DNA from 4 places in the Rossellomorea sp. KS-H15a genome. Region 3 is predicted to be linked to each of the others. Evidence: riboswitches for the same ligand, from Rfam matches in the RefSeq annotation. Region 3 holds a riboswitch; each other region holds the start of a gene.

Evidence for each region. A riboswitch is a leader RNA that binds a small molecule or an ion and turns the genes downstream of it on or off. The one in region 3 is predicted to bind cyclic di-GMP.
Region 1: another riboswitch for cyclic di-GMP. It lies ahead of M1J35_RS01515 (hypothetical protein); the one in region 3 lies ahead of M1J35_RS00115 (hypothetical protein).
Region 2: another riboswitch for cyclic di-GMP. It lies ahead of M1J35_RS01570 (anti-repressor SinI family protein); the one in region 3 lies ahead of M1J35_RS00115 (hypothetical protein).
Region 4: another riboswitch for cyclic di-GMP. It lies ahead of M1J35_RS03780 (EAL domain-containing protein); the one in region 3 lies ahead of M1J35_RS00115 (hypothetical protein).

Annotation. Positions count from the first base shown of each region.
Region 1 is NZ_CP096886.1:331,661-337,171, reverse strand. It holds gene M1J35_RS01525 (hypothetical protein) at 152-394, shown strand; gene M1J35_RS01520 (efflux RND transporter periplasmic adaptor subunit) at 437-1,672, opposite strand; gene M1J35_RS01515 (hypothetical protein) at 1,696-2,361, opposite strand; cyclic di-GMP riboswitch class I at 2,624-2,699, opposite strand; gene M1J35_RS01510 (hypothetical protein) at 2,898-3,059, shown strand; gene M1J35_RS01505 (helix-turn-helix domain-containing protein) at 3,216-3,629, opposite strand; gene M1J35_RS01500 (hypothetical protein) at 3,826-4,014, shown strand; gene M1J35_RS01495 (transposase) at 4,162-4,734, shown strand; gene M1J35_RS01490 (hypothetical protein) at 4,836-5,318, shown strand.
Region 2 is NZ_CP096886.1:344,355-349,865, forward strand. It holds gene M1J35_RS01545 (hypothetical protein) at 162-335, opposite strand; gene M1J35_RS01550 (single-stranded DNA-binding protein) at 360-737, opposite strand; gene M1J35_RS01555 (YwpF-like family protein) at 1,007-1,447, shown strand; gene M1J35_RS01560 (helix-turn-helix domain-containing protein) at 1,545-1,865, shown strand; gene M1J35_RS01565 (hypothetical protein) at 1,980-2,369, opposite strand; gene M1J35_RS01570 (anti-repressor SinI family protein) at 2,624-2,761, opposite strand; cyclic di-GMP riboswitch class I at 2,795-2,952, opposite strand; gene M1J35_RS01575 (transcription factor S-II central domain-containing protein) at 3,352-4,068, opposite strand; gene M1J35_RS01580 (TasA family protein) at 4,137-4,910, opposite strand; gene sipW (signal peptidase I SipW) at 4,979-5,511, opposite strand, start outside.
Region 3 is NZ_CP096886.1:20,798-26,308, reverse strand. It holds gene M1J35_RS00120 (murein hydrolase activator EnvC family protein) at 1-1,218, shown strand, start outside; cyclic di-GMP riboswitch class I at 1,390-1,478, shown strand; gene M1J35_RS00115 (hypothetical protein) at 1,596-1,841, shown strand; gene M1J35_RS00110 (class I SAM-dependent methyltransferase) at 2,052-2,630, shown strand; gene M1J35_RS00105 (hypothetical protein) at 2,646-3,257, shown strand; gene M1J35_RS00100 (redoxin domain-containing protein) at 3,250-3,831, shown strand; gene M1J35_RS00095 (DUF302 domain-containing protein) at 3,915-4,295, shown strand; gene M1J35_RS00090 (trans-sulfuration enzyme family protein) at 4,421-5,511, shown strand, end outside.
Region 4 is NZ_CP096886.1:747,204-752,714, forward strand. It holds gene M1J35_RS03765 (YqcI/YcgG family protein) at 116-811, shown strand; gene M1J35_RS03770 (DUF4097 domain-containing protein) at 848-1,711, opposite strand; gene M1J35_RS03775 (DNA-3-methyladenine glycosylase) at 1,939-2,523, shown strand; cyclic di-GMP riboswitch class II at 2,628-2,708, shown strand; gene M1J35_RS03780 (EAL domain-containing protein) at 2,781-3,491, shown strand; gene M1J35_RS03785 (ABC transporter permease subunit) at 3,622-5,511, shown strand, end outside.

The DNA of each region.
Region 1 (5,511 bases), 310 kb from region 3:
TAGGGGGATAATTTCCAAAGATAACTTCCGTAAAGTCAAAGCAGCCATATATACCTCCATCTGTTTTACCATTGGGTTATTCATTTTTTACTTTGTCGTGTCTCTTTTTAGAGGGAATGCTTATATGGTTGAGGGTGATTATCTCCTATCTATGGTAGTGGTGTTTTTACTTAGTCTGCTCGGAAACTTTGTGTATGGTTTGCCTGCTTCGTTGGTGGCGGAGGGCATTTCCATGAAGGTTTTGAGGAATCGCAGGTGGGTGTCGGGACTTATACATATTGGATTTGGAGCGTTGACCTACTTTATTTATCCTGGAATCTCATTGCCTGCAGTATGCTGTTCGGTCATATTCTTTCTTTGGGATGAAAGAATGAAAATGGATGATGGAAGTTGAAAAAAACCAAGAATGCAGAGGCATTCTTGGTTTTTTGTCATTTTATTTCCGTTCCAAAATCCCCAACAATAAATTCTCGAGGATCGTTGGACGATCGAATTTCTTCAAATCCCTGAGTTTCACTTTATCCCAATCAAGGGCTGTGATGAATGCAGCATCTTTTTGAAGGGCCGGGATCTCGTCAGGATAGACGATATAGTATTCCCCTGCTTTTACTCCGGATTTGATTTGCTGCTGTCCGCCCACTGTAAGTCCGGTTTCGACTTTTCGTTTTTCGACGGTTCCTTTTGGTGTTAAAATCCAAATGTATTTGTATTCCCCATCTTTTTCAACAGCCGTCATTGGGACCACAAATGCGCCCTTTACTTCATCCGTGATGATGGATAGGAAGACATGGTGTCCTGGAAGCAGTTCGTTTTTTGTGTCCTGCAGTTTGATTTCTACAGGGTACAGACTGTCGGTTTGGATGTGAGGATCGTTCTTTGGCAAGGTTGCTACCCGGGTAACGATTCCTTTTTGGGTCTTTTTCTCAACATCCGATTGAACGGTTGCGCTCATGTTTTCATCGACTTTGACGATTTCTTTTTCCGTCAGTTCGGTTGTGACGACGGTGGACTGCGATGCGATCGTGATCAATGGATTGTCGATCGCATGGGAAAGGTCCTTAATGGTTCCGTCCACGCTGCTTTGGACGGTCAGGGTCGTTTCGTATGATTCGATATCCTTGATTTGGCGCTCAAGATTGTCGATTTGGCTTTCAAGGCGATCGATTTCCAATTCTTTTGCGGCAATCTCTTTTTTCAGATCATATTCCGATTGAAGGGCACTGGCGTCGATCGGTATTTCTTTATCATCCGTTGAGCCTGATGGAAGGGATGATTCCAGTCGCTTCAGGTCGGAAATATTATCTTCGATGCTGTCGATCTCGTCTTCGAGCTGATCAGCTTCTGATTCCAGTACGCTCTTTTGCTGAGATTGATCGGTTACTTCGTATTCATAGAGGGGAGTTCCCGATTTGATCTGATCCCCTTCCTTGACGAGGAATTTTTTGAAGGAACCGAATTCATCGTTAAAATAGATGTAGTTTTCTTCTTCGGAAGCGACGACTCCTGCTTTCGGCATTTCTTTGGCGAGAGACCCTTTGTTGACGGGTTCCCATTCGGCGACGCGGACCTCCCGGTCGACTTTACTGTCCGCTTTTTCAATGAGATAGGTATTGGCACCTATAAAAAGGAGCGACACAGTGAGGGTGGTGTATATTATGGTTCGTTTATGCATGATTGTTCACAGCCTTTAAATAGTTAGATTAGAGTGGATAAATCCAGGAATGCCAGAAATGCAGTAGCAGCCCAGAATAGTAGATTTGTTAATAAAATCACGAGCCAGATGAGCCAGTTTTTTTGCTGGGTGAGTCTCTTGACTCCTTTATATTGAATATAGAAAACCCATATCTTAAAGAGGGAGAAACAGCCCAGGAAATAGATGACCCATGGTTTAGCGGTTATGTATTGAGCGATGACTCCGAGTGATAGAGGCGATGAGAACCAATCAAGTGAAAGGAAAATGGATAAAGGAATGTACGTTAGTCTTTCAATTAATAAAATGATAAGAACTAGGCTTTGCGTGATGACGAGCTTGCGATATTCCCCTTCGTCTGAAATCGTCCAGAAAATCAGGGCTGGTACAAACAGGATCACCGCCGCATATAATATTCCAGAAATGATTCTACCTAATAAAAATAAGAACTTTTCCATCTCGAATGTGAAAGGTGAAAGTTTCGTCAGTTCCTTTGATAGAGGATCCATTCCGATTCCAAAGGAAGATATGAGGCCAAAGACAAGGGCAGACAATAGGAAAACAAGGAATATCTTTTGTTTATATCCTCTTAATACTTCCGTTTCTTTCAATTGATAAAAGAAGTAGGATGGTTGTCTTAATCCCCGGATGAGTTTAACTTCTTTATGCATATATGGTTGCCTCCAACTAGTTTAGATTACTTCTCTTATTCTATCGAAAAACCCCGAAACTTTCCATAAATTGTAGAATGAAAGTTTATAAAATTAAAAAAGCGCCTCAGGACGCTTTTACATGTTGTACGTTAAAAATGTTGTGCCCGCTATAAGCGCGACAGTAAAAACAAATAAACCTATGTACATCCACATTTTTCGAGCTTTCTTTTTCACTACTATTTCTTCGGGTGTCAAAAACGACAAAATAATCCCTCCTTGGTTTGGTAGCTGGCTGGCATGTAATAGCCCCTTTAGCTTTGCGTCATCACCTTTCGATGATTTTGCCACTTTTCAAGACCATACCACTATTATATCGACAAGAGGGTAGAGTAGTTGAATAGGTATATAGTCATTTTTTAAGATAATTCTCAATAAATTTTATCTTCCATTTAGTGGTTTTTTCTGGTAATATAGCATAAAATTGATGTTTGAAAAACCGTCTAATAGTGTAATAAAGTGATATAAACTGTTTAATGATGTAGGAGGTTGTCATTTTGAAAGGAAATGTGAACGGCGATCAGCATATTCTGAACGTGATCCAAAAAGCGTTCGACAAAGGTCAACAAGGAAACATGGACACCAACACAATGATTCACTGGCTCAAACAAGAACTCCAATCAGGATACACCATAGATGCAAACCAAAAAGCGCTCTAGACCCCCAACCCGGGAATCTAGGCGCTTTTTTTGGTGGAGGGACCTGTCTCAACATATAGAGGGACGGACCTCGCTTTTATGAGGAGATGGGAGCGGAAATCCCGGTATAACAGGGTTTAAGTTGCGGATAGTGAGGTCCGTCCCTCCCACAGGATTCTACCAGCCCTTCATCGTCTGATAAAAGTGGTTGACGTGTGCGATGAATTTTTCTTTGCGCTTGTCTGTGAAGTAGGAGAGGGATGACAGGGTTCGCTTGAATTTGGGATGCTCCCCGAGGGTTTTCAGGATTTCTTTTGTTTCTTCGTCTTCAAAGGTTTCTCTCAGAATCATGGGATCGTGACTCTGTCCAAGGCTGTCGCTTTCCTCGCCATACATGATCCGGTTCATTTCATGGGTCGGGATTTTATAGACTTCCTTAAAGGTAAGCAGCATCTTGTAAGGGATGTCCCTTGCACCAGTTTCATAGTTTGATAGTGCGCCCTGACTGATATTCAGGCGAAGGGCGGCTTCTCTCTGGGTAAGCTCCAATACATCATTGCCGTAATGCTGTAATTCTACATGTAGCTCCATTGTTTTCACCGACTATCCCTTTTTTCTTCAAGATAAAGCTTTTATGTAGAGGTATTAGGAAATTACACGTTTTGAAATCGTTATTTTGATTACGATTCGAGATAATTTGGAAAAGGTATACAAAATTACAGTAAAACGTATTAAAATGTAAATATAATTGTAATTTTGTCGAATTGGGGGAAAAGGTGGAGATGGAATGGGGGAACAACCAAGAGGGAGAGTGGCCAATCTTTCAACGAGGGGCGAAAAGAGAGTCATCACATGGATCCAGATGAAACCGGAGTCGAATCTGATATTCAGTACGAAACATCTTGGAAAACAGCGAGTCATCTACTACACACATAACAGCATCACCAACCTTGACGGCCACAGAAGAGAGAGATAGAAGGAGGGACGGACCTCTCTACCCATTTCGTTCACAGAGTTTCGTGAATGAATGGAGGTCCGTCCCTCAATAAAAAAGAGGATTTTACGTATTTGTGTCGAATAGGTTTAGTGTAAGAATATGAGATTTAAGAGAAGGAGTGATGATATGGTTCGAACGCCTCGGAATTGGAGTCCGGGAACGACTTATCATGTGACGGCGAGGGGGAACCGTAAGCAGGATCTGTTTCATGATGATGAAGACCGCAGGAAGTATATAACGTATTTGCAGGAAACGAAAGAAAAGTACCCATTCACCACCCACGCCTACTGTTTGATGTCCAACCACATCCATCTGCTGCTTGAAACCCACGAAGTTCCACTTGAGAGATTCATCCGTATCCTCCATACCCGCTACGCCGTTTATTTCAACAAGAAATATGATTATGTCGGTCATGTGTTCCAAGGGCGGTATGGATCGACCAAGATTGATACGCCATCGTATTTCATTAAAGCGAGCAGGTATATCCACCACAATCCTGTTGAAGCGAAACTCACCATCCACCCCGAGACATACCCCTGGAGCAGTTATCCTTTTTACATCCATTCCATTGATAACCCCTTGCTTTCCAAGGAACGCACGCTCAATTATTTTCCCGCACCACAAATAAGTCGATATAAGGAATATGTAGAGAAAGAAGTACAACACGAAGAACCATATGAAAACCCAATTAAAAAATGAAAAAAGTAAAATATTTTTGGAAAAATATAGAGGGTTTTGAATATTGGTGTCGAAATTCATAAACAGTAGGACAAAATTCCTATTCTGAGGAGGAGGAAAGTATGAGTAAAGAATTTCTTTTAATATTGGAGGATTTTCACGTTTCCAAGAGAATCGTCAAGAAAACAAGAAAACATTTAGTCGTTTTTCAAGGGCAGCATTATTACAATAAATTGGTCGTGGTGAATCGTCCGCCGGGATTTTCTCATGCGCTTGAGAGCATCATGTACTCGGATAAGATTCTTGAAACAGTCGGGTTCACGACATTGTTTGCCGTTCCCGTCGACCGGAGCCACTCCATCCCGTTCAAATTCGTCCGGATAGGCGACAACACACCAAAGGATTGCAAGATCGTACTCGAAAAGCGGGAGGGAACAGAGCAACTGAATATCTTGCCCCTATACCCTGTAGACGGCCCGATCACCAGCGAAGACAAGCAGGATATCCTATCCTACTTAAGCCTGAAATCCGATGACGGAACCGTCACCTATCTTATGAACAATCCCCAGGTATTCAAAGGAAAAGGAAAAAAACAAGAAGAGTAAAGGAGGAATGAGGCGAACCTGAACAGGTACGTCTTTTTTTGAGGGACGGACCTCCACTAGCCCTCCTGTCATAATCCTTCAAAAACCCTTTACCACGCTACCAAACTACCTCTCTAAGTTTCTAAAATCACCGTTTTTTTCGTTGACCTCTTATGAATCAGACCATACAATAATAGTAGTTATTAGTATTTTT
Region 2 (5,511 bases), 320 kb from region 3:
AAAAAGGGGAATATTTCACTTTCACTTACCGCTACACATGTTTATATCTAATGAGGCAAATCAGGGGAATCTTTCGGGTGACCGTTGGACTTTGAGACATTACTTATAGGTTGGTTGGATTGCTACTTATGGAAAGAGTTCTGGTTGAGGGTTAAAAAAAATCAAGATGAGGTTTTCAAAACCGGGTTCGGATATTCATACCCTTGTTCAAGGGCGGTTACCCGCTGAGATAAGTAGAAGTTTTCGACATTGACTCTTGCTACTTTTTTAATGAGGTCTTCCGTCATTTTTTCCAGTCGATCGACTCTTTGTTCAAGTTCTTGCAGTGAGGCCACAACTCCATCTCCCTCGCGAAAATATTAGAACGGCAACTCGATTGGTTCCTTCTTGCTTCGTTCAGGTGTCACTGGGGACGCCTGCTTACTGTCCAGGAACCGGATGTTTTCAGCGACGACTTCTGTGATATAGGTGCGCTTTCCTTGATCATTTTCAAAGTATCGAGTTTGGATGCGCCCCGTCACCCCGACGACGGAACCCTTCCTGCAGTATTTCTCCGTATTATCCGCTGCACGGTTCCATATCGTACAGAGTACAAAGTCTGCATCGATCTGACCTTGCTGGTTTTTATATGGCCGGTTCACGGCAATCGTCACGCTAAGTACTGATTTTCCTTCCATCGTTTTTCTCGCTTCCGGATCTTTCGTCAGCCTTCCCACCAGGGTCACTTGGTTGATCACTTGGGTTCATTTCCTCCTTTCTGTTAAGGTGTAATCATCTTACCTTCGAACTGCAACTCTTGTAAAATCGTGAATTTCCGAAATTCGAGGCAAAAACGGCTTGAATTTCGGAAATTCGCCTAGGGAGATTTTCCACTTTTTCATTAAAAACATGGTCAAAAACACAAAATTGCATCTTTCGTCATTTTTTTCATCGGTAAATGTATTAGGGAAAACAATTCGGCCTGTGATATAATTTGATAAAACCTTTAAATGGGAGATGTTCGTTCATGAAAACCTTTAAAGTGATTTCCCTTCAAGTAGTGGAGGACGAGGAACTGCATGACTTTGAGCTTGTGGACGGTCTGATCATCAATAAAGAAGACGGTCAGAAAACCTGGCTTGTCGAAACATATATGTCGAATGAATACATTGAATTTTTCCAAAAGGCACAGCAAAGGAAGGAAGATTTGGAAATCCAGGTCGTGATTTCCCATGCAGCCAATGATCCCGCTGCCTTCATGACATCCATCCGTTGCATCAAGGAGATGGATGAACATATCAGCATTATGTTTGAAGGAAAATTAAAGAAACAACGCAATGAATATGCGGAGATTCTGCTTGATGACCTCGTGCAGAAAGGATACTCAGGGGATGAACTGGTCCGTGAGTTCCGCAAGAAGATGATTTCTAAGCCAAGGATCCTGGCAACAGCAAAGCCGAGCGTTTAATAATACGAAAATATGTAATTTCTTGTCGAAATGTTTATGATATAATTGTAGTTAATATTGTGACTTCAATAATGAAGTCATTAGGTAGGTGTCCCTGATGATTGGAGAGAGAGTTAAGAAATATAGACAAGAAAAAAGGATGTCCATGACGGAGCTCGCTGAAAAAGCCGGCGTAGCGAAGTCCTATTTGAGTTCAATTGAACGGAACCTTCAACAAAACCCTTCTATTCAGTTCCTTGAGAAAGTATCCGCGGCTTTAGGAATTCCCATGGATGCTCTCCTATATGATCAACCCGAGGATCAAAACATTGATCACGAGTGGATGAAGATTGCAGAAGAAGCGATGGACTCAGGAATCACCAAGGAACAGTTCCGGGAGTTCATTGAATTTAATAAATGGAAATTAGGCAATAAATAAAGTCTTGCGAAGGGTTCGCAAGACTTTATTTATTGTTCAAGGCTATTTTACCTTGCTATGATAAGGCTTTAACGTCTCATTTTTCTCGGTAACTCTGATAAATAAATGTTATTATTACTTATTCTTGGACATCAGATTCAATTTTTCTTCCAAGAATTTTGCTTCTGATTTACACGAATAATGAATATTTGTTCCTAATTGATCTTGTAAGTGATGAATACTCTCAATCTGTTCCTCATTCGGTTCTTCGGAGAGAATCTTTTCAATTGTTTCATTTATCTTGATTGACAGTTCTTGATGAAACTGTGGATCATTCTTAGTTTCTTCATCCAGGTTCTTATACCATGATGCATGGTTGTTTATGTATTCACGCCATACTGTTATAAAATCCTGTATACTATACTTATTTTCATCCCATTGAATGGAAGCCATATATTTTTCAAATGAGGTCTTAATTGAACGGGTAATACTTATTTTAGTTCCCGATGGTAATTTTTCTAACATTTATGTAAAGTACCCCCTGATTTGTTAGTATATTCTTTATATAACTATACCATATTGATTTTTTTATAGACAGGTGAAATATTTCAGAAAAATATGGTAAGTTTTCAAATTTTTAAAATATCCGAGGGATTTCAGTCATCCTAATGGCGCTCGTTTTTACAATTGGATTCTACTTATTATCAATGATCTCTTTCATAAGTGAAAATAAGATAATAAATAAAGTCTTGCGAAGAATTCGCAAGACTTTATTTATATTAAATCACTTTGTACCCGGCTTTTAGTTCCTGGGTTTGATTGTGGAGAAATTCTCTGATTTCTTGTTTAGAAATACCGGCGTCCAGTGCTTGTTTAATGAGTTCCATCCATTCGAGATCAAGTTCACGATTTGTCAATATAAATACCCTCCCAAAATACATGTATGTATTCCAGGCAATCCAGCCATCATCGTTCGCAAATGATCACACCTTCTTCATTATTTAATCTGTTCATTATATTCAAGATGCTTAGGAGGATATGACTATTTTCAAACCTTAGATCTGTGACTTTGCGTCCTCATCTTTCGACGAGTTTGCCTTTATCTGACTCTTCCCTTCGAACTAATTCGATTATACTATTATATTTTCTGGCGCCGTGTTGTTTTTTGTCTATTCTGATAATTAATTTTACACTTTTTTCCTACATATTAAACCCTTATCTGACAATCCGTTAGAAATTAAAACCAGTTGAATAAAATAATCGAAGAGATTTGTCGAACCACTACGAATAAAGGCTATTTTTATAGCTTTCAAGCTTTCTTCTTAGAGGGAGGACTTTCTTATTGATATTCTGGTAATTCGTGGGGCTGTAGAACGCCTGGTTGGTTAGGTCGAATCCGCATGAAGGACAGATCCATTGACCCGATTCGGTGCTGCTGTAGGATGATCTGGTACAGCGGGTGCAGGTTTTTTTGTACATGGAATCACCTCTTAATCTTTTTATTTTATTACCTTTCTTTTGTAAAGCGTCTATTGATAAAAACAAAGATTAATCCAAGAGTTGTTAAAATGATTCCTAGAGCTAGTATCTTGTAGATGTTGGTAGCGGTATTAGGGAGCTTTGTTCCTTGTGAATTCACATGTATTGATTGAGTTGGATCTTTGACACCTTTTATTTCTTCATCATGTTGACTGTTTGGGGATTCAGAACCTGAAGATGGAGTTTCATGATCAGCGTTAGAAGTTCCGCCATACTCCTCAGCGTAATATTTCAACAGAATTGATGTTGAGAGCCCCTGATATTCATTCCCTAATTCCGGTGGGATGATATATTCATAGAATAGTTCTTCGGTTGATCTTTTAGCTAACTTTCTTGATTCAATTTCATTAAAATCTTTGATGAGCCCTTCATATAAAATGTTATTATTGCTATCTTTAACGTTCAATAAGATTTTATTGAAGTATTTTTCGGAGCCTCCCCGAAATTCTGCAAAGTGGTTATACGTTATATTTACGTTTCCGTCGTTTTTGACTTTGATGGAATCTAAAATTCGATCCCCTGGCTTCAGGGCGTTTAACTCAATAAACGTCTCTCCACGATCTAGGCTAATATCTATTACTTTAGGTGCTGTTTCGGCAACTGTACTTAAAAATGGTGTATTGATTATACCTAATATCATAATTAAAAGTAGGGATATCCCTACACTTACAATCTGTTTATTCATAAGCACCACCTTTAATCTACAAAATAGGTGGGGAAACCCCCACCTATAGTTTTATCAACTCTCTATTATTATTGACCTCCGGCTGAGCCGCTCTTATCATTGATGTCACCAGTTTGCTTGTAGACACCGCCACCACCAGAAGCTGGAGAACCATCTGATTTTTTATAATTATCTAAGTTATTTTTATCATATGTCGTTCCTTCATACTGCAATCCAGTGAATGTAAATCCTAAGTTAGTAACATCACCTTGAAGATTATTTTGTTCTACACCAGTATCTTCAAATTCTAATTCATACTTAAGAGATTTAATTGTTTGTGCACCTGCAATATCCTCACCATTATAACCTTTTTTAGTATCCAGAGAGCCTATGTACTTTCCTACGCCGCTCACTGTTTTACCATTTAACTGAGTATCTCCTTTTAACGCTGTAGAAAGTTCTGCAAGTGAAACTTTACCATCACCACTTGAATCCCAACTCGGATCTAAAATATTGTCGCTACCAAATTTAAGTTGTTTTACAAAAATCGCATTGTCTGATCCCTTAACAGAAGAGGAATTTAGTTTTAAAAATACATCTACCGGTAATGTTCCTTGATTATTCACAACCATTGCAGGTTCTTGATTATCTACCATTGCCACTAACTTATCACCAGGCTTCCACCCTGTTAGTTCGAATGCTTCTAGATAAGGTTGTTCAGGTTGAATATTAATCGTTCCGTTAGTAAACTTTCCTTCTGTTTCAATGGTGTCACTAAAGTATGCAAAGGTTCCTCCCATAACTGCCATAGCTCCCATTGCAATTGATGATGCTCCCGTTAATAGCTGTCTCTTAAAATTCATTGATTTTTCCCTCCAAATGTTTTGTGATTTATATTTTTCTACTAGTTAAACCAGTAGTGAATACCAACTTAAGCAACTCTTTCTTCTTTACTTTTACCTTTACTTCCATACTCTCTATTAAATGCCATCCACAACGAAATAATGTTGTATATGATGATGATCATCCCAGGCAAAATGAGACTAAGGGCAATTCCATTTTTAGATTGTAAGAATTGAAGGATATATCCAACATAAGGAACGTTTATACCAGAATACTTTCCTATAATCTTTGATGATGGTACTGGCCGAGGGTCATCCGTTTCATTGTTATCCCCTTTGGTTATATATTGTGTGAATTCACCTTCGCCTTTGACGTCTATAATTCTATGGGTAACAATCGTATTTTTCTTTATAGGAGAATAGAAGGTGACGATATCTCCTTTTTTTAGATTGGTAGTGTCCTTTACTTCCTTAACTCCAACAACAGATCCGGTATCGATTGTTGGTTCCATGGATCCTGAGAGAACAAGCATTAATTGATTACCAAATATGGTTGGCTGACCTCCACTTACCTTTGAAGAAATCATTACGTAAAACGAACACAAGAGAATGATAATTAATA
Region 3 (5,511 bases):
GAAGAGATCAATGGCAAGATTAGTGAAAAAAATTCTCAAATCGACCAAACGATCAATAAACAAAAAGACCTTGAATCACAGATTGCCGAAATCAGTACGAAATTAAAAGATACAGAAACAAAGATTGCAGAAAAAACAAAAGAAATTGATGAAACAACAGCAAAGATCAATAAACTTAAAGCGGATATTGAAGAGTTAAAGAAGAAGATTGAAGAGCGAAATGAACTTCTGAAGGAACGTGCTCGTGCCATTCAGGAAAAAGGCGGCTCTGCCAATTATCTAGACGTATTACTAGGAGCGGAAAGCTTCGGAGACTTCATCAACCGTGTCACAGCAGTGAATACCATTGTAAGTGCAGACAAAAAGATCATGGACGAACAGAAACGTGATCAAGAGGAATTAGAGAAGAAGCAAGCGGAAGTGGAAAAGGAGCTTGCTGATCTAGAATCGTCTAAAGCAAACTTGGAATCGTTGAAGAAAGACCTTGATAGTCAAAAGGCTAAAAAAGCTGAATTATTTAAGCAGCTGGAAGCTCAACAGGCTTCATTAAAAGTAGAAAAAGCCGATCTTGAGAAAGAGTCCGATGAACTTTCAAAAATGGAACATCAGCTTGAAGGTGAAATCCAGGCTGAGCAAGCACGTCTGGCAGAATTAGCCCGTCAGCGTGAAATCGAACGTAAGCGCCAGGCAGAAGCGGAAGCGGCGAAGCGTGCAGCAGCACAACAGCAGGCGACAGCAAGCAGCAGCGGCGGGTCTTCATCAGCATCAGTAGCTCCTGAAGAAACAGCTCCAAGTGCCCCTGTAAGTGCAGGAGCATGGACAGCACCAGCACGTGGAACAATCACAACCAACTTTGGTTGGGATGTCTTAAATGGTGAGCGACGTTTCCACTACGGTACAGACATTGCGGCACGTGGAAGTGTTCCAATCTCTGCAGCAGCAGATGGTTATGTCATCAAGAGCCATTACAGCTCAAGCTACGGTAACGTAGTGTACATCACTCACTCTATTAACGGTCAAATGTTTACCACTGTGTATGCCCACATGTCTTCTTCATTAGTGAGCACTGGACAAGCAGTAAATAAAGGTGACAAAATCGGTTACATGGGTAACACAGGTTACTCTTTCGGACAGCATTTACACTTTGAACTATACAGAGGTTCATGGAGTGCGTCACACGCTAATGCTGTTAACCCACGTCAATATATTAACTTTTAAGTTTTAAAAGTCCCTCTTCTATTTTGAAGGGGGACTTTTTTGAGTGAAGGCGGAGGAACTCTTTCTTCCAACTACTTGTAAAGATTGTTAACTGGTAAATCAACAACTTGTTTACGAAAGACTGTTTTCATATCCTTATTTTTCTAGTATAATGGCAATATTCAAGTGATTTTTCGAAAAAGGCAAACTAATTGAAAGATTAGGACGCAAAACCACGGGTCTACCATTTTTATTAAAATAATGATCGCCGGGTTACCGAAAACAATGGAGCAATGAATACTAATTCGAATCTTTTTCTAGTATCATTCAGCCTGCCTTTTTGGTGGGCTTTTTCTCTGGGAATGTTCGTTTTTGTTGGATTTGAATCTGTACGAAGGATGATGATGTTGGAGTTAGCAGATATAAAAAGACAATTAAGAAGTTTCTGCAGAAGAAATCGCACAGCATTGAAGTACACTCATATTGGTGAGTACTCTGCGGAAGAAGTGTGTGAGATGTTTATTGAATGTGTCGGAATCGAAGAGATACAAAAGATTCTACATGACATTGACATTATCAATCAACGCGGTGGAGATACCGTCAAATACTTCATGCTCATCCTCGAAGGATTGAGAGCTGCTTAAGATTTAGATTCCTTCACAGGGTAGCATATTTTCACGTCGTATACGAAAGGATCCTTCAGAGAGGGATCCTTTTTTGCCGGGAAAAGAGCACTATCACCGTCTGTAATCATGACGGTAAGGGATACACTATGAGTAAATCACTTGCCTGAATGATGGAAATTTAAGATACTAATACATAATAGGGTATATATTTCGAACGGAGGAAACGTCATGACCGGACACTTATTCGAACATCACAAAGCTTCAAAGCTCCTTGACCCGGAACGACAAGAGCTCCTACCAGTGGATAATGTATTAAAGTTGCTTCAATTGAGGAAGGAGGATATCGTTGCCGATCTAGGCTGCGGGAATGGCTATCTAACCCTTCCGATTGCCAAAGAGGTGGAGACGAAGGTCCAGGCGGTAGACCTGCAGCAGGAGATGCTTGAGTACCTTAAACATCGTGCTGGGGAAGAAAACATAGATAATATCGTGTATGTAAAGTCGTCTCTTGAATACCTTAGCTTTAACAAAAGTACATTGGATAGGGCCGTTTCTGCCTTCGTCTTACATGAAGTGCCGGACCTGATCAAAGTCTTTCAGGATCTTCACGATATGCTGAAGGACGATGGAATCTGGTTGATTCTTGATTGGGAAGCGGTGGAATCGGAAATGGGACCTCCTTTAGAAGAACGTATACCATCTGAGGAACTTGAACGTCAGCTCAATTCAGCAGGATTCAAGACAACAGTGGGGCATCTGCATCCTTCTGTCTACTATATCGTCGTGAAAAAAAACACTTCTCTATGAAAGGTGTAGAACTGAATGGATGAAAGATGGTACACCATAGGCACCTTTACATTCCCATCTACCTGGGGAGCAATCATCGCCTCGTTCATTTTGACCTTTCTTTTCCTCTACTTCTGGAATCGAAAGGCTAGCGACTGGTATTCAAATGGAGTTTTTTACTTTTTGGTCATCTGGAAGCTGAGTGTCATTCTCGTTGATTTTCAAAATGTCATTGAACATCCCATTACGATCCTTTATTTCAATGGTGGAAGGTGGGGGTATTGGTTAGGCTTGCTGACAGTGCTTTTATTCATTTTCGTTAAAAGGGTGGGTAGGACGTCTCACCTGGTCATTGCCTGGATGAGCACAGTCGTTTTCTTTGAACTTATCTTTCATTTGCTCCAATTTGATATTCTTGCAGGGGTATCTCAATTCATCATCAACGGTGCACTGATCTTATTTTTACTGAAAAAAGAAAATGATAGCGATACTTGGGCCATCCAATTGGTGATCGTTTTCACCCTTATTCAGCTGCTATTCCAATCCATTTATGGAGGCTTTGTGTTTACCACTGTCACCTGGACGTATCTCATTGTGATGGTTTATCTTATCTTTTTCAACGGAAGGTGGAAAACGAACATTGAATAAACGAAATTTTGCTCTGGCGATCGTTGCCCTGCTGATCGGGATCTTCCTGGTGAATTTGTTTCAGGATCAACAGGAAAAAAAGGCAAAAGAAGAGGCTGACCAGTTGGCCAAAGAGTCCATGGATCTGACTGATGCCAAGCAGGGGCTCACCCAAGGGGATCGTGCACCGGACTTTACCTTGACCACTTTAGATGGTGAAGAAGTCAAGCTTTCCGACTATCAGGGAAAGAAAGTGATCCTGAATTTCTGGGCCACCTGGTGCCCGCCATGTAAAGCGGAAATGCCCCATATGGAACAGTATTACGAAAAAAACGCGAAAAAAGAAAGTGTCGAAATCCTTGCTGTCAACTTGACCTCACAGGATGATGGGGAGAAGGCAGTCCAGCAATTTGTCGACGGCTATGAACTCACTTTCCCCATTCTCATGGATGAAAAAGGGGATATCGGAGACGAGTACCGGGCATTCACGATCCCGACCACTTACATGATCGACACAAACGGCCTCATCCAGCACAAAATCGTCGGCCCCATGAACGAAGAAATGATGGGTAAAATGGTCGGAGGCATGGAATAATGGGAGGGACGGACCTTTAAGAAGACGTTTCGTTTTATACGCTATGAGGTATAAGTAACCATGACTCAAAAAGGAGGATCAAAATGTTCCACTACACAAAAGAAGTTTCAATGAATGTGAAGGATGCCGTATCAGCAGTAGAGGCAGCCTTGAAAGAAGAAAGCTTCGGGGTTCTGTGGAATCTTGACCTGGCCGCAAAGCTTCAGGATAAAGGGCTGGATTTTAACGAAGAAGTCGTTGTCCTGGAAGTATGTAATCCCCACGAAGCGAAAAAGGTGCTGGAAGAAAGCATGCTCGTCAGCTATTTCCTGCCTTGTAAAGTGACGGTATACACCGAAAAGGGAACGACTAAGATCGGGATGGCAAAGCCAAGCAAGCTGATTGAAATGGTAGATAACGATGAATTGAAGCGATTGGCGTTGGATATCGAAAATCGCCTGATCGGGTGTTTAGAAAACGTCTGACGATGAGAACCTGTTGCCCTAAAGCGATGGGTTCTTTTTCTTTATCCAGAACCTCATACTCCTCACAATCTTCTGAATATGGTACACTTTTAAAAATACATAGCTTGAGGAAGGATGAATGTGAAATGAAATTCACCACCAAGGTCGTACATAGTCAGCTGAAAGGAACAGAGGAAATCCGTAGTAAGACAACACCGATCTACCAGACGTCAGCTTTTTCTTTTACGTCTCTGGAGGAGCTTGAGGGTTTCTATGAGGGGAAGTCTCCCTATCTTTATTCAAGAACGGGTAATCCCAACACGGATGAGCTTGGGAAGATGGTAGCAGATCTTGAAGGAGCGCCTGCGGGTGTTGCCACGTCTTCCGGCTTGTCGGCAATCCTCGTGGGAATCCTTGCCGTTGTCCAGGCGGGGGATCACATCATCGCAGCGGAGGATTTATACGGAGGTACCTTCCACATGCTGAAAGAAGAGCTGAAATCATTCGGCATTTCCACCTCCTTCGTTGATTTTACGAGTGAGGAAGAAATCGAAGGAGCCCTCACTCCCGATACAAAACTTCTCTACAGTGAGACGGTGACCAATCCGTTTATGCGGGTAGAGGATATTTCAAGAATGGTAGCTCTTGCCGAAAAACACAACCTGAAAACGATGATCGACAATACATTCGCCACACCATTTCTGCGTCAACCCTTCCTTGAAGGGGTCGATTTGGTCGCTCACAGCGCTACGAAGTATATTGGCGGGCATAGCGATATCACAGCGGGAGTCGTAGTCGGAAAAGAAGAGCTTGTGAATAAAGCAAGGGAAAGGGTCGTCAACATCGGTTCCAACTTAAGTCCATTTGAAGCCTGGCTCACATGCCGGGGGGCGAAAACATTGGCACTCCGCGTCGGGACCCAGGCTCAGAACGCAGGAATCCTTGCAGAGGAACTACGCACTAATGAGCAGGTGAAGAGGGTCTATTACCCAACTGATTTATCCGAAAAAGGAAATGGCGCAATTGTCACCATTGAACTCGATGCCAGCTGCGATATCAGCACATTCTTCAAGTCCCTTGGATGGATCAAAATCATCCCGTCCCTGGCAGGAGTGGAAACAACGGTTTCCTATCCAATTGGAACCTCTCATCGTGCCCTTCCGAAAGAAGCTCAGGAAAAATTAGGCATCAACACCCATGTGGTACGCATATCGTTAGGTATCGAGGATGGGGAAGA
Region 4 (5,511 bases), 730 kb from region 3:
GTGTTTTTTGTCAGTAATTGTTTTATCCTGTCACAATTCGGGAAGAGCATACCATCGACATAAATGTGAGGTGGAAGAATTGACAACGAACAGTTTACTACTGACAAAAGAAGATATGACAAACCCTGAGATTGTCCCTCAATGGGTTATAGAAGAATATAAGAATTTTCATGAGGTTGTAACTGACCGCACTTTCCCTTGTTACTTCGGGATGACCGGAGAGAAAAAGGGGGAGCTTCGGTATTCCTATATCAGTCATGACAATTGGGAGCATCTTCCCCAAACGATTCAGGAGTTCATCGACTTGTTTGATGTACCCGAAGGAGAACGCTTGATCCGTCACGGTTTCTTTTTATTTGTGGAGCCTGAAAGGGAGAAGAGGTCCGTCCCTCATTACAGAGATTATTTCTGGAGGATCCTGCAGTTTCTCCATGGTGAGGATAAGGAGGATTGGCCGGAAGATTATCCAGAGGACCCTGATCACCATTTGTGGGCTTTTTCCTTTGCAGGGGAACCTTTCTTCGTGTTTGGGAATGCCCCTGCCTACAAGCAGCGAAAGACGAGGGATCTTGGGAATAGCTTAGTACTGGGATTTCAGCCAAGAAGGATTTTTGAAGGCTTGGAGGGTACCTCCAAGGGGGGAATCATGTCCAGGGAAAAAGTAAGAGAGCGGGTCGAAAAATGGGACGGCTTACCGAAGCATCCTAATATCAGTCATTATGGGGATCCCGAACACCGTGAGTGGAAGCAGTATTTTATTGGGGACGATGTGGAACCGATTGAAGGGAGATGTCCATTCCATCATAAATAATGTAAAAGAGTGCCGGGGTGTTCCCGGCACTCTTCTTTAGTAGATATCTACATTTCCACTGGACACTGAAACATCAATGGTATTTTTCCCGGAGCCTGAGACCCCTGAAATATCCCCGTCTTCTACCTTTTGATTTTTTAGAGGAAGATTGCAGGAAATATCCCCGCTGCTCGCCTGCCCCTTCAGTTTAAAGCTTGCTTTCTCCGGTAGATCAAGCTCCACTCCCCCTGAGCTGACATCGAATGTCATGTCTCCCTTTAAGGAGTCCATGGTGACCGTTAATTCCCCTGAGGATAAGTCGCCTTCAAGGGGACCTTCAAAGTTTGATAATTCTACATCCCCCGAACTGATATCCACTCTTCCATCCTTTGTAGTGAGACCGCTTGCGACCAGGTCCCCTGAAGAGCCATCATGTTCGAACACATTTGTCTCGATGTTTTTAAGCTGCATATTCCCAGATCCCATGTCAATGGACAGTTCATCGAGCTTCCATTTCTTTGAATCAGATTCTCCAGCCATCACAAAATTGCCGGCGCCAATATCGATTTCCATGCTGTTACTATATTCTTTCGGAACATAGACCGTAACGTTTGATTTGCGGTTGAATCCAATCCATTGATACCATTTATGCTTGACCGCTACGTCAATCGTTTCTCCGTTCACCGCCAATGTCATTGTCCCTTTTCCCTCTATATCGACCTGTACTTCATTCTTGTCAGTTGGTATGACTTCTGTGTCGCTGTTTTCCAAGTCCAGGTCGATATGTTTGATATTATTCGTGACTTCAATCCGTTCTCCTGACTGACTTTCTTTTGCAAACAGTGATGTATTGTCATTTAGGATGACATAGAGCGTCCCCAATGCAAGCAGTGCAATCATGACGGCAAATGCGTTTTTCATTTCAATCCCTCGCTTTGGTTTGATTTTCCAATTGATACATTTATTTTAATGCAGTGGAGAGACTACGACAATGAGCCATAGGATTATTTTTGAATGGGACCAGAGGCGTAGGGTTGCCGGAATTGAAATATCGAGGCGTGGAATCTACTACAATCGTGGATGCTTGATTTAAATAGGCAAAGGTAGGGTACAAATAGATTAGACAATGCAGATAAGGAAGTGAAATCATGGAAGGAACACCTATGCCCCCAACCTTTTACGAGCAGCCGACGCTGGAGCTTGCCAAAGCTCTGTTGGGGTGCGTGTTAGTGAAAGAAACCGAAGAAGGGATCGCTTCAGGTTATATTGTAGAAACAGAAGCCTATATGGGGCCGATCGACAGGGCCGCCCACAGTTACGGAAACAGGCGCACAAAGCGGACGGAAGTGATGTTCCATGAAGCTGGCCGCATTTATACATACGTCATGCATACTCACTGCCTCGTAAACGTAGTGAGCGGAGAAAGGGAGAAGCCTGAAGCGATCCTCATCAGAGCCGTAGAGCCTCTTCATGGACAGGAGCTTATGGAAGCGAGGCGCCCCGGTCATGTGAAGAAGAATTGGACCAATGGGCCGGGAAAGTTGACGAAGGCTCTGGGCATTACCATGGAGGATTATGGGGGGAGTTATTTACAACCGCCGCTCATGATTACAGAAGGGTATCAACCTGAAAACATTTCCGCCGGGAAACGAATTGGGATTGATAACACAGGGGAAGCCAGGGATTATCCATGGAGATTCTGGGTTAGTGGCAATCCATTTGTTTCAAGATAGTCTTTCTTTATGAATTTTCAAATAATTTATGGAAAATACACCCCATAAGTACTAGTTATGTGGTATATTTTTCTTATAAGACAAATATCTTTATAAGCTGACCATTCGACTGGGGGCTTTGAACCTAAATGATAGATGGGCGCTTACATTTAGGGGAGCCAGTAGCGCAACCGACCACATGCGAACGCGGATAATGCGTTTTTGTGTGGTTTTTTTGTGGGTAAGACCAAAAACTAAAGAGAGAGTATAGGGGTCCTATGAACATCTTTACTATTTTCCAAGACGACTTTATCTACCATGATTTTCAGCCATTATATGATATGGGTGAACATCGAACCCTCTATGCTTATGAGGGTCTTTTGCGAAATAAGTATAATGAAAATCCCGAAAGTGTATTTCAATCGGCCATGAAGGCCAATATCTTGTACAAACTGGATACGTTGTCCATTTCAAAGGCACTTGAAAGTTTTTCGGAAAACGGGATCGGGGACTGTAAACTGTTTCTCAATATTTATATCACCACGATTTTGCACCCGAGCTTTCACACCTATTTTTCCGATCTTATGGACCGCCATTCTGACATGAAGGGCCGTCTTGTGCTTGAAATTAATGAGTCCAGTGCGGAAGAGCTTTGGCAGAATCCGTTGTTGAAAGAGTCTTTGAAGGAACTGAAGCAATATGGTGTCTGGTATGCGATTGATGATTTCGGGCAGGGGACGTCTTCCATCAAGAAATCCATTGAATATGAACCGGAAATCATCAAGCTTGACCGCTATTTCGCCATGAATTTGGCACAGGATGAAAAGAAACAGCGGTTCCTCTCTTTTTTCAGCCAATTCTACGGAAGTGATACGTTGATTGTGTTAGAGGGGATCGAAACAAAACAGGATATGCAGGTGGCAAGGGAAATCGGGATAACGATTGGACAGGGCTTTTATTTAGGAAAGCCGAGCCGGTTATTGGCTTAGAAGGTGAGAGTGACTCTGACATAGCGGGGTCACTCTTTTTGTTACCGAATTGTCAGATTTGAAATAAAATTGAAAAATTTTAACATTTCTATTAAACTGAGGAAAAAGAGAATAAAAGGGGATTCAATATATGAAATATCTCAAGTTTCCAATCAGGTTCATCTTTTATTATATTCTCGGTCTAATTGGGATCCTGGCCGTGAGTATTGCCCCGGAAGTGTTCAAGGAAAGAGGGCTGTATAATGTTGTTGGCTACTTGGAGGAGTTCATCAAGTTCATCTTTGTTTTCATGGATGGGGCCAATTGGAGTTATTCATATAAAGGGATTACCGTCAATTTCCTCGATATGCTTTGGGGACCATACCTGTATTCACTGCAGATTATTGGGGGAGCATTGGGCATAGGGCTTGGTATTGCCTTTATTCTTACCGTTTTCACCGTCTTTTTACCCCGACCGATCACATCGGTTCTTAAGAAAGCATTGAATCTCTTGGAGACGGTGCCTGATTTAATGTTTGCGTTCATGCTCCAGTTGATGATTGTCTATGTATTTAAATATTTCGGTGTGGAACTGATGAATTTTACCGAGTTCGGGGAGGAGAAGATCTTTCTTGCCCCGATGATTACGCTGTCGATCATCCCGATGATCTCTTTTTTCCGGATCCTCATTTTCATTATGGAAGAAGAGTTATTGAAGCCTCACATTGAATTTGCCCAGAGTAAGGGGATGTCGAAAGGGCGGATCCTCTTTTCACATGTTTTGAAAAATATCTCACCAAGTCTTTTCTATCATGGAAAGCTGATCATTTGGGGGATGCTATCGAGTTTATTCATCATTGAAACCATTTTTAACATGAGAGGAATCACCTATTATATCATACAGGATTTCAGGCCGATGGTCATTGCGATCTCATTGATTATGATCTACACCCCTTTTTTCATCGTGTACCAAGGTGTTTACCTGTGGATCAATCATGAGAGCAGTGAGGATCACGCGAAATATAAACGGGATAAAACGAAATGGACTGAATGGAAGATATGGGGCTTTCTATCGACCATACGCAGGCTGTGGTGGCAGCATATGCATAATGGCAAATTCGCCACCGGGTTCACGGTGATATTTGGTTTGATCGCGGTCAGCTTCCTTTATTCAACATTGAAAGAAGAGCCCATCAAACAAATTCAATTTATGAAAAATGATGAGGGACGGATCATCAGTGCCCCTCCTCATAAACCATTTGGGGACATGATTCTGGGATCGGATTTCTTCGGTTACAGTATTCTCGATCAGCTTATTGTGGGGGCGAAGTATACCCTGTTGTTTGCTTTAATTGTTGCTTCCCTGCGGGTGGTCGGGGGATTCTATCTTGGTATCGCCTATCATTTCCACTTGAAAGAAAGCAGGAAGAACTGGCTTGACCGCATGGTGGATTCGATTCACTTTCTTCCTTTAAGTCTTATCGCTTATCTCTTATTAAGACCGGTCCTTTGGGGGTTGCCTGTGTTGGGGTGGGATCACTCGATCTTTGAAAGATTGGTGTTCGAAGCCGTTGTCTTAACGATCCTTGTGCTGCCGTTGACCACTGTGTTAATCGGGAATGAACTGAAATTAATAGGGAAGCAGGATTTTGTCCTGTCTGCGAAGCTCCTTGGTGGAAGCAACAAGCACCTGCTTTGGACGCATCTCTTCCCTCACCTGGCTCCAAGGCTGTTTATTATATGGGGACAGCAATTCATCCAGACGCTTCTTATCCTTGTGCATCTCGGATTATTTCATCTATTCCTGGGAGGGACGATCATAACAGGCGGACTGGTTCCGGATCCCCCAAAGTCAGGAACATTTGAATGGTCGGGACTGATCAGTTCCACGAAGAATTCCCTTATGACAGGCAAGTACTGGATTGTCATTGCACCACTCGTTGCCTTCATGATCGCGATCATCGCCATGCAGCTGATTGTTCAGGGCGTGAAGGAAATCCAGCAGACGAAAGTCGGGGTGCTGGTGAACGATAAACCAATC